3 regions of the Arthrobacter sp. MW3 TE3886 genome follow, and region 2 is predicted to be linked to each of the others. Evidence: riboswitches for the same ligand, from Rfam matches in the RefSeq annotation. Region 2 holds a riboswitch; each other region holds the start of a gene.

Region 1 (3,268 bases), 2.8 Mb from region 2:
CCATCGCCGAGTAGGAGATGAAGCTGACGGTCATGATGGTGATGGAGCTGACGAGTCCGGGCTTCGCCTCCACAATCAGGACGTCCCGGACGATCTGGGACCGGCTGGCGCCCATGGACCGTGCCGCTTCGACCACTCCGCCGCCGAGCTGGCTCAGGTTCTGTTCCACAAAGCGGGCGAAATAGGGGATGGCGTTGAGAGTCAGCGGGACAATGACGGCGGCCGTGCCGATGGTCGTGCCGACAATGAACCTGGTCACGGGAATGATCGCGATCAGCAGGATCAGGAACGGGAACGAGCGGAGCAGGTTGACCAGTCCGTCCAGGACGCGGTGCAGCTTTGGCCGGTGCTTGAGCCCGTTGGGACCGATGGTGTAGAGCAGGACACCCAGTGGTGTCCCGAGGAGCACCGCCAGCGGGATGGCCACCAGCAGCATGGTGAGGGTCTGGCCCATGGCGACGCCGATTTCGGGCAGGACTTCCAGGATGCGGTCAAACATTGATCAGGCCCTCCGACGCGGCTGTGGTGTGGGTGCCCCTCCCGGAGCGGTCCAACTGGATCTCATCGGAGACCAGGTAGCGGCCGATCGACGTCGCCGGGTGGAAGCCGGGGCGCTGGAGTTCGGTGAGATCGAACTGCTCCACCACCCGGCCCTCTTCCATGACCGCGACGTTGTCCGCGATGGCCTTGATGACGTTCATCTCGTGGGTGACCACCACGATCGTGATGCCGAATTCGGCGTTGACATCGGCCAGGTACTGCAGGACCGATGACGTCGTCCGGGGATCGACAGCCGACGTCGGCTCGTCGCAGAGCAGCACCTTGGGACCGGTGGCGAGGGCGCGGGCGATCGCCACCCGCTGTTTCTGGCCCCCCGAGAGTTTGGCCGGATATGTCCCCGCTTTGTCGGCGAGGTCCACGATTTCCAGGGTTTCGGCGGCCCGCCGGCGGCGTTCTGCCTTCCCGACGCCGGCGAACTTCAGGGACAGCTCCACATTTTCCTGGGCCGTGAGGTTGTTGAGGAGATTGAAGTGCTGGAAAATCATGCCGATGTCGTGCCGCTTGGTCCGGAGCTCGGCGTCGGAGAGGGTCACCAGGTCCACGCCGTCCACCAGGACGCGTCCCGACGTCGGGCGCTCGAGGAGGTTGATGTTGCGCAGCAGCGTGGATTTGCCGGCGCCGGAGAACCCGATGATGCCCTGGATGGTGCCCCGCCTGATGTGCAGGCTGACATCGTCGACGGCCGTGAAGGGGCCTGCGGCCGAAGCGAAGGACGTGCTGACATTCTGGATCTCGATCACAGGCCCCCACCTGCTCGGGGCCGCGGCGCTGCCGCTGTCTGCGTGTTCATGATTTCCTCCGGGCTCGCCCGAGGAAAGCCCTGGGTCCTGGCTTCCGGGCAGCGCTGAGCGAAGCCGCGGAGCCTAAGAACACAGTGGTTCTCCATCGGTCCTGGCGGTAGCACCGTCCTCAAAGAGGGGGTTGCTGCGGCGTCACAGAGCCAGATCTCTCAGCCGCTCGGGATGGTTACGAGTCCATCTCACACGGCAATGCGGCGAATACGGAAAAAGCCGGTCACATTTTGTAACCGACTCTTCCCAACCTGTTGATCGTCATTCCCGGGCCGTTAGATGCCCACGCGCCAGCCTTCGCGGGCCGGGCACGCGTCCACGACGACGTCCAGCCCGGCGGCCTTGGCGCGGTCCGCCGCGGCGTCGTCGAAGACGCCCAGCTGCAGCCAGACGGCCTTGGCGCCTACGGCGATGGCCTCGTCTATGACTGCCCCCACCCTGTGGGAGTTGACGAAGCAGTCCACGACGTCGATCGGGTGCTTCTCCGCCGGGATGTCCGCGAGGGAACGGTACCCCTTCTCCCCGTGGACGTCGTCGCCGGGAAGGTTGACCGGAATGATGGTCATGCCCATCCGGTCCCGGACATAGAGGGAGACTTCGTACGCCGAGCGCCATTCGTTGGTGCTGAGGCCGACCACCGCCCACGTGCCTTTGGTTCGCATGAGGCGGTCAATGACTGCCGGATCGTTAACATGGGCCATGCGTCAACCTTACTCCTGCGGCCTTTCCGGGCAATCGTCGAATAAATGAATGATTTCGACCGGACGCAGGCCGGGTGAACGAATATTACAGCGCTCCCGGGCGCCGATTTTGTGGAATCCTGCATCTCGGCTCTAGTAGGTAATGACCATCCCGAGCGGCCGAGAGACCTGGATCGATGACGCCGCAGCAACCCCCGGTGACGTGAGACGACCATTCCCACGGAACTGTTCCGCCCTCCTTCGAGGAAATTCGAGGGAACCGGAGGGACCAAGGGTGCTACTGCCAGGACCGATGGAGTGCAGCAATGACCCCTGAGAATTATTCCGCCCTGCCCACCTTTGCCCGGACCGCGTCCGAGGCATTCCCACAAACCACTTCGGACGCGACGGCGAACGAAGCAGGGCCGCGTGACGCGCCCGGCTCCTCTCGCGGCTCTTCGGGATGGTCCCTGAACGAGCCCACGGACGACGCAGTGCACGGCGTCCCCACCGACGGGCCGGCGCGTCACCGCAGCACCACCCCCGGAAACTACCTTCCCCGGCACGGCGCCGCCGCGACGGCGGGAACTGCCCAGGCAGAGACGGTTGCGTTCTGGGAAACCCAGGCTCTCCGCCTCGACTGGGCGGACGTGCCCGGCGGCACAACGGAGCGTGCCAAACCCTGGCACACCGCGCACCGCCGGGTCCCGGCCGACGTCGAGGACGGCGTCGGACCGCAGATCACCTGGTTCGAAGGGGGCAGACTCAATGTCGCCCACAACTGCGTCGACCGCCACGTAGCGGCGGGGCGCGGGGACAAGGTGGCCCTGCACTTCGAGGGCGAGCCCGGTGACCGCCGTGCCGTCACCTACGCCGACCTCCAGCGCGAGGTCTCCAAAGCCGCCAACGCCCTCCTGGACCTGGGCATCACCAAGGGCGACCGGGTGGTCATCTACCTCCCCGTCATCCCCGAAACCGTCATCATCACCCTCGCCGTGGCCCGCATCGGCGCCATCCATTCCCTGGTCTTCGGCGGGTTCTCCGCGGAGGCCCTGAAGTTCCGGGTCGAGGACACCGGCGCCAAGCTCCTGGTCACCACCGACGGCCAGTTCCGCCGCGGCACCGCCGTGCCGGTCAAGGACAACGCGGACGCCGCCGTCTCCGGCGACAACGCCATCGAACACGTCCTGGTGGTCAACCGGACCACTCCCGCGGGCGAGCTGGACACCGTCCCGA
Region 2 (3,268 bases):
TTCGGCGTCCTCCAGCCGCGAGCCCAGCCCGAAGCTGGCCCGCAGGGAGCCGGCGGGCAGGCCGAGCCGCTTGAGCAGCGGGTGGGCGCAGAATCGGCCGTCGCGCAGGCCAATGCCGTGTTCGGCCGACAGGTAGGCGGCCACCAGCCCGGCGTCGAAGCCTTCCACGGAAAAGTTCACGACGCCGATCGTGCCGGGGCCTGCCTGGCCGCCTTCGGGGGAAGAAACGGAAGGCGAATCGGCAAAGATACGGTGCACGGTTACTCCGTCGATGCCCTGGAGGCCTTCGACGAGGAAGGACCGGATGGCGTCCTCGTGGGCCTGCCACTGCTCCTGGTCCAGGGCCGCAATGACCTGGGTGGCACGGGCGAGGGCCGCCGCGCCAAGGACGTTAGGCGAGCCGCCCTCGTGCCGGGCAGGTCCCGTGGTCCAGCTGACGGAGTCGAGCCGGGCGTCGCGGACAGCGCCGCCGCCGGCCAGGTGTGGGGTGCCGGCGTCGAGCCAGTCCGTCCGGCCCACCAGCACGCCCGCGCCGAACGGGGCGTACAGCTTGTGCCCAGAGAAGGCGAGGTAGTCGACGCCGTCCGCGGCGATGTTAATCCGCCGGTGCGGGGCCAGCTGCGCGGCGTCGACAACGATCCTGGCGCCGTATTCGTGTGCCAGCGCGGCCAGGGTCCGGATCGGCAGGATCTCCCCGGTGACGTTGGAAGCGCCGGTGATGGCCAGCAGGCTGACATCGCCGCGCGCCAGCTCCTCGCGCAGGCGGTCCACCGTGGCCGCGAGGGTGGGGGCGGCCACGACGCTGCGGTGCGGGACATTCTGCCAGGGCAGGAGGTTGGCGTGGTGCTCGATGTCGAGGTAGACGACCTCGCCCGCGGGCCGCCCGTCGCGCAGCGGCAGGCAGCCCGCCAGCAGGTTCAGGGAATCGGTGGTGTTGCGGGTGAAGATCACGGAATCGTCCGGCCGGCCGCCCACGAAGTCCCGCACGATGTCCCGGGCGTTCTCGTAGACGGACGTGCTGATCTGCGATGCGTAGCCGGCGCCGCGGTGCACGCTGGCGTAGTACGGCAGGATTTCGTTCAGGTAGGCCGAGACCACGGACAGGGCCGGGGCGGAGGCGCCGTAGTCGAGGTTGGCGTAGCGGGTGTGGCCGCCGGTGATCAGCGGCGCCTGGATTTCCGCCCCGGTAACGGCGGCCAGCGGGCGGGCCGCGAGGGCGAGGCGGCCATCAGCCTGCCCTGCAGACCGTTCTGCACCGGCGGCATGGAATTCGGGGGCGACGGGGAAAATGGCAGTTGTCATGGGACCTCACTCGAACAGGACCCCACACCGTGGGAATCCGCGCTTGCCGGGTCCGTTCCGGACCGGCCAGGTCGTCACCCGGGGCACCCCACCGCGACTGGAGGGTTGCCGGCCAGCAAACCGGGGTTTAGCGCTGGCACTCGTGACCTGCATCGAGCGTAGGACATCCGCGCAGCCGGGGAAAAGGCGGGCGCCGATTGTGAAGCGGATTATTACGGGCGCGGCCACAACGCGCTGTGGCCGAACAAACGGCGGCGGCGGCCCCGCAATGGGGGTCGGCCGCCGCCGTTTGTTCGATCAACCAGGGGCTTGGATCAGTGGTTCGGTTCAGTTGTTGGGGTGAGCCGGGAAGAGGTCGTCGAGACCGGGGTTAAGCCGCTTGAGGACTTCCGAGTGCAGGATCGAATTGGTGGCCAGGGCATTGCCGCCGAAGGGTCCGTCCTCTCCCTCGAGCGAGGTGAAGCGGCCGCCGGCCTCGGTCACGATCGGCACCAGGGCGGCCATGTCGTAGAGGTTCAGCTCGGGCTCGCAGGCGATGTCCACGGCACCCTCGGCCACGAGGCAGTAGGACCAGAAGTCACCGTAGGCGCGGGTCCGCCACACTTCCTCGGTCAGGCCCAGGAACTCATCCAGATTCCCGCGTTCCTTCCAGCCGCCAAGGCTGGAGTAGGACAGCGAGGCGTCCTCGAGATTGGAGACATTGGATACCTTCAAGCGTGTGGCGGCGGCGAGCGAGCGGCCCGTGTAGGCGCCCGCACCCTTGGCGGCCCACCAGCGCTTGCCCAGTGCCGGCGCGCTCACGACGCCGACCACCGGTTCGCCCTCATCGACGAGGGCGATCAGGGTGGCCCAGACCGGGACGCCGCGGACAAAGTTCTTGGTGCCGTCGATCGGGTCGATGATCCACCGGCGGGAACCGTGGCCCGAGCTGCCGAATTCCTCGCCCAGGACCGCGTCCCGCGGACGTGACCGGGAGAGCTGGCCGCGGATGGCCTCTTCCGCGGACTTGTCGGCATCGGTGACGGGTGTGAGGTCGGGCTTCGTCTCGATCCGAAGGTCGAGCGCCTTGAAGCGGCTCATGGTCTGGGAATCGACCGAATCTGCCAGTACATGGGCAAGGCGCAGGTCATCGTTGTAGCTCGAAGCGGGTTGGCTCATGGTTCCAAACTACCGTCAAACCGGGCTGCCGGGCGGGAGGCCGCGGCACGGCGCCGCAGCCCGGTTGCCGGGCCGGCTAGGAGACGGTGCCCAGTTCCTTGGTTTCCTGTGCTTCCATCCGCGGGTCCGTGCCCAGCAGCCGGCGCAGGGACGCGAGCCTGGCCGGTCCCGAGGGCCCCGCGTGCCCGGCGGCCACCCACTTGTCGACGCCGCAGTTGACGGCGGTGGAGTCATGCTTGCAGCCGCGTTCGCAATCATCGGTTCCCGGTTCCAGGTCCGGGAAGGAACGGAGGATCCGGTCCGGGTCCACGTGGGCCAGGCCGAAGGACCGGATGCCGGGGGTGTCGATGATCCAGCTGCCCGCCGGGGCATCGTTGACCTTCAGCGCCAGTGCCGAGGAGGACGTGTGGCGGCCGCGGCCGGTTACCGCATTCACGCCTCCCGTGGCCCGCTCGGCCCCGGTCAGGGCGTTGACCATGGTGGACTTGCCGACGCCGGAATGGCCCAGCATCACGGTGACCTTGCCGTCGAGGTAGTCGCGCAGCTGGGACACCGCGTCCTTGTCGAGCCGGGCGGAGAGCCCGTCGTCGGAGCGGGCGTCGATGCCGGAAGCGGCGGAGTCCGCGGTCTTGGAGATGATGACGGGAAAATCGAGGTGCTGGTAGTTGGACAGCAGTTCGGCGGGATCCTTGACGTCGGCCTTGGTGACGAGCAGCAGCGGCTCGATGCCGGCGTCGTATGCGGCCACCAGTGCGCGGTCGATGAAACCGGTCCGCGGCTCGGGGTTGGCGGCGGCGACCACCACCAC
Region 3 (3,268 bases), 1.9 Mb from region 2:
CTTCAACGCCGAGGGCAGACGCAATACGTTCAGTGGTGGCTGCCAAGCCATCGTGTTCACAGGCGTAAGAGACGTGATCCATGCGCATGCCATCATCTTGGCACTTTGTGATGGACCTCTCAGCTTAGGCTCCCCTAACCGTCATGGGACGTCCCGGCGCGCTGATCGGGGCGGCCCGGGACGCGCCGCCACGGAGGCCGTCTTCATCTTCGTCATAAAGCTATCCAGGGCTGCGCCGCCATTCCTACACTTAACCCAGGTCATGAGTGCCAGCGCACAGCCCCGGCTTGCTGGCCGGCAACCCTCGTATCGCGGTGGGGTGCCCCGGGTGAAGACCTGGCCGTCCGGCGCCCGCCGGAGGGCAAGCGCGGCGCCTGTCCCGGTCCGGGCCAAAAAAGCCCCGGCCGGTGCTGTGCCCAGTGACTCGAGGAGCATCAATGTCCAACGCCTGGTCCTTTGAAACCCGCCAGATCCACGCCGGCCAGGAGCCGGACAGCGCCACCGGCGCGCGTTCCCTGCCCATCTACCAGACGACGTCGTTCGTGTTCCCCAGCGCCGAAAGCGCCGCGAACCGCTTCGCGCTCGCCGAACTCGCGCCCATCTACACCCGGATCGGCAACCCCACCCAGGACGCCGTCGAACAGCGCGTGGCCAGCCTGGAAGGCGGCCTCGCGGCCCTGCTGCTCAGCTCCGGCCAGGCCGCCGAGACGTTCGCGATCCTCAATATCGCCGAGGCCGGGGACCACGTGGTGGCCAGCCCCAGCCTCTACGGCGGAACCTACAACCTGCTCGCCCACACGCTGAAGAAGTTCGGCATCTCCGTGACCTTCGTGGCGGACCCGGACAACCTGGACCAGTGGCGGGACGCCGTCCAGCCCAACACCAAGCTGTTCTTCGGCGAAGTGGTCTCCAACCCCCGCCAGGACGTGCTGGACATCGAGGGCGTCTCCCGCGTGGCGCACGAGGCCGGCGTGCCGCTGGTCGTCGACAACACGCTCTCCACCCCCTACCTGATCCGGCCGATCGAGTGGGGCGCGGACATCGTGGTCCATTCCGCCACCAAGTACCTCGGCGGGCACGGCGCCGCAATCGCCGGCGTGATCGTGGACTCCGGCAACTTCGACTTCGGGAAGGACCCGGAGCGGTTCCCCGGCTTCAACACCCCGGACCCCACCTACAACGGCCTGGTCTACGCCCGCGACCTCGGCGCCGACGGCGCACTGGGCGCGAACCTTTCCTACATCCTCAAGGCCCGGGTCCAGCTCCTGCGCGACCTCGGCTCCGCGGTGTCCCCGTTCAACGCCTTCCTCATCGCCCAGGGCATCGAAACGCTGAGCCTGCGCGTCGAGCGCCACGTGGCCAACGCCACCAAGGTGGCGCAATGGCTGGAGGGGCGGGACGACGTCGAATCGGTCGCCTACGCCGGGCTGCCGTCCAGCCCCTGGTACGAGCGCGGCCGCAAGTATGGGCCCAAGGGGACCGGCGCCGTCGTGGCGTTCAACATCGCCGGGGGAGCGGAGGCCGGCAAGCGGTTCGTCGATGCCCTCGAACTGCACTCGCACGTCGCGAACATCGGTGATGTCCGGTCCCTGGTGATCCACCCGGCGTCGACCACCCATAGCCAGCTCTCGCCCGAACAGCAGACGATCGCCGGCGTGAACCCCGGGCTGGTGCGGCTGTCGGTGGGACTGGAGCACATCGACGACATCCTCGCGGACCTCGACGCCGGATTCCGCGCGGCCAAGTCCGCCTAGTCACCCCGGCCGGCCTCCCCGCAAGGGGCGGCCGGCCAGGGGGCTGTCACATGGAAGTCACAATCTTCGTGATTTCCGCACCGTGTTTCGTAGACTCGTACCAGGTCATGAGTGCCAGCGACAGCCCCGGCTTGCTGGCCGGCAACCCTCCTTTTGCGGCGGGGTGCCCCGGGTGAAGACCTGGCCTGCCGGTCAGCTGACGGCAGGCAAGCGCGAAGATAGGTCCTCACATGACGATTGCCGTCACCCGCACGGGTGTACCCGAAACCAAACCATCCCGGACCCCGGACGGGACCGTCCAGTCCGTCAGGATCGGTGATCTGCAGCTCGAATCCGGGATCCTGCTGCCGGATGTGGTCCTCGCCTACGAGACGTGGGGGACCCTGAACGCTGACGCCTCCAACGCTGTCCTCATTGAACACGCCCTGACCGGCGACACGCATGTGACCCGCGGCGAAAGCGGGGAACCCGGCTGGTGGGAACAGCTCGCCGGACCCGGAGCGCCCGTGGACACGGACAAGTATTTCGTCGTCTCGATCAACATCCTGGGCGGCTGCTACGGTTCCACGGGACCCTCCACCCCGGCCCCCGACGGGCGCCCCTGGGGATCGCGCTTCCCGCTCGTCACCCTGCGCGACACCACCGCTGCCGAGGCGCGGCTGGCCGACGCCCTGGGCATCGGTTGCTGGTACGCCGTGGTGGGCGGCTCGCTTGGCGGCGCACGCGCCCTTGAATGGGCCGTCACCTACCCCAGCCGGGTCCGACGCTGCGCCGTGATTTCCGTCGGCCCCAGCAGCACGGCCGAACAGATTGCCTTTGCGCAGGCCCAGACGCTGGCCATCCGCCAGGATCCCCACTTCAACGGGGGGAACTACTACGGCGGCCCCGAGCCCGAGGCTGGGCTCGCCCTCGCCCGCCGCATCGCGCACATCACCTACCGCTCCGCGGCCGAACTGGACGGCCGGTTTGGCCGGAACGCCCAGGAGTCCGAGACGCCCCTGGAAGCCGGATCGCTGGCCGGACGCGGGCGCTACCAGGTGGAAAGCTACCTGGACCACCAGGGCAGCAAGCTGGTCCGGCGCTTCGATGCCAACAGCTACATCGCCATTACCGAAGCCCTCATGAGCCACGATGTCTGCCGCGGGCGGGGCAGCCTCGCGGAGGCCCTGGCCCCGGCCACCGCAGAGTTCCTCGTGGCGGCCGTGGACTCGGACCGCCTGTACTTCCCGGCCCAGTCCCGCCAGCTGGCCGAGGCCCTGCCGGGCGGAGCGGAACTGCACATCATCGAAGCGCCGATCGGCCACGACGGCTTCCTGACCGAAATCGGCCAGCTCAGCGGGCAGCTCCGGGAGACCTTCTTCGGCCACTAGGCCCGCCTGCTTGTGCATTTTTGCAGACGCGCTCTGCACTAATGGCCGTTGAGGCTCAGCGCGGGAGCGTCCATACTCATGGGGAATGACGCCATGTGCCCTACATCACGGGCGTCCTCAGTCCAATGGTCCGCAGGGTGTCGA

Evidence for each region. A riboswitch is a leader RNA that binds a small molecule or an ion and turns the genes downstream of it on or off. The one in region 2 is predicted to bind S-adenosylmethionine.
Region 1: linked by a shared signal. The riboswitch ahead of ABH915_RS03155 (methionine ABC transporter ATP-binding protein) and the one ahead of ABH915_RS15960 (aminotransferase class V-fold PLP-dependent enzyme) in region 2 are both predicted to bind S-adenosylmethionine.
Region 3: linked by a shared signal. The riboswitch ahead of ABH915_RS07365 (homoserine O-acetyltransferase) and the one ahead of ABH915_RS15960 (aminotransferase class V-fold PLP-dependent enzyme) in region 2 are both predicted to bind S-adenosylmethionine.

Annotation. Positions count from the first base shown of each region.
Region 1 is NZ_JBGCAN010000001.1:668,961-672,228, reverse strand. Features, by position in the region: gene ABH915_RS03160 (methionine ABC transporter permease) at 1-499, opposite strand, end outside; gene ABH915_RS03155 (methionine ABC transporter ATP-binding protein) at 492-1,301, opposite strand; SAM riboswitch class I at 1,441-1,530, opposite strand; gene ABH915_RS03150 (CoA-binding protein) at 1,628-2,053, opposite strand; gene acs (acetate--CoA ligase) at 2,359-3,268, shown strand, end outside.
Region 2 is NZ_JBGCAN010000001.1:3,511,718-3,514,985, reverse strand. Features, by position in the region: gene ABH915_RS15960 (aminotransferase class V-fold PLP-dependent enzyme) at 1-1,302, opposite strand, end outside; SAM riboswitch class IV at 1,337-1,450, opposite strand; gene hisN (histidinol-phosphatase) at 1,630-2,460, opposite strand; gene ABH915_RS15950 (ribosome small subunit-dependent GTPase A) at 2,537-3,268, opposite strand, start outside.
Region 3 is NZ_JBGCAN010000001.1:1,627,571-1,630,838, forward strand. Features, by position in the region: gene ABH915_RS07355 (VOC family protein) at 1-88, opposite strand, end outside; SAM riboswitch class IV at 259-374, shown strand; gene ABH915_RS07360 (bifunctional o-acetylhomoserine/o-acetylserine sulfhydrylase) at 438-1,754, shown strand; SAM riboswitch class IV at 1,858-1,973, shown strand; gene ABH915_RS07365 (homoserine O-acetyltransferase) at 1,985-3,124, shown strand.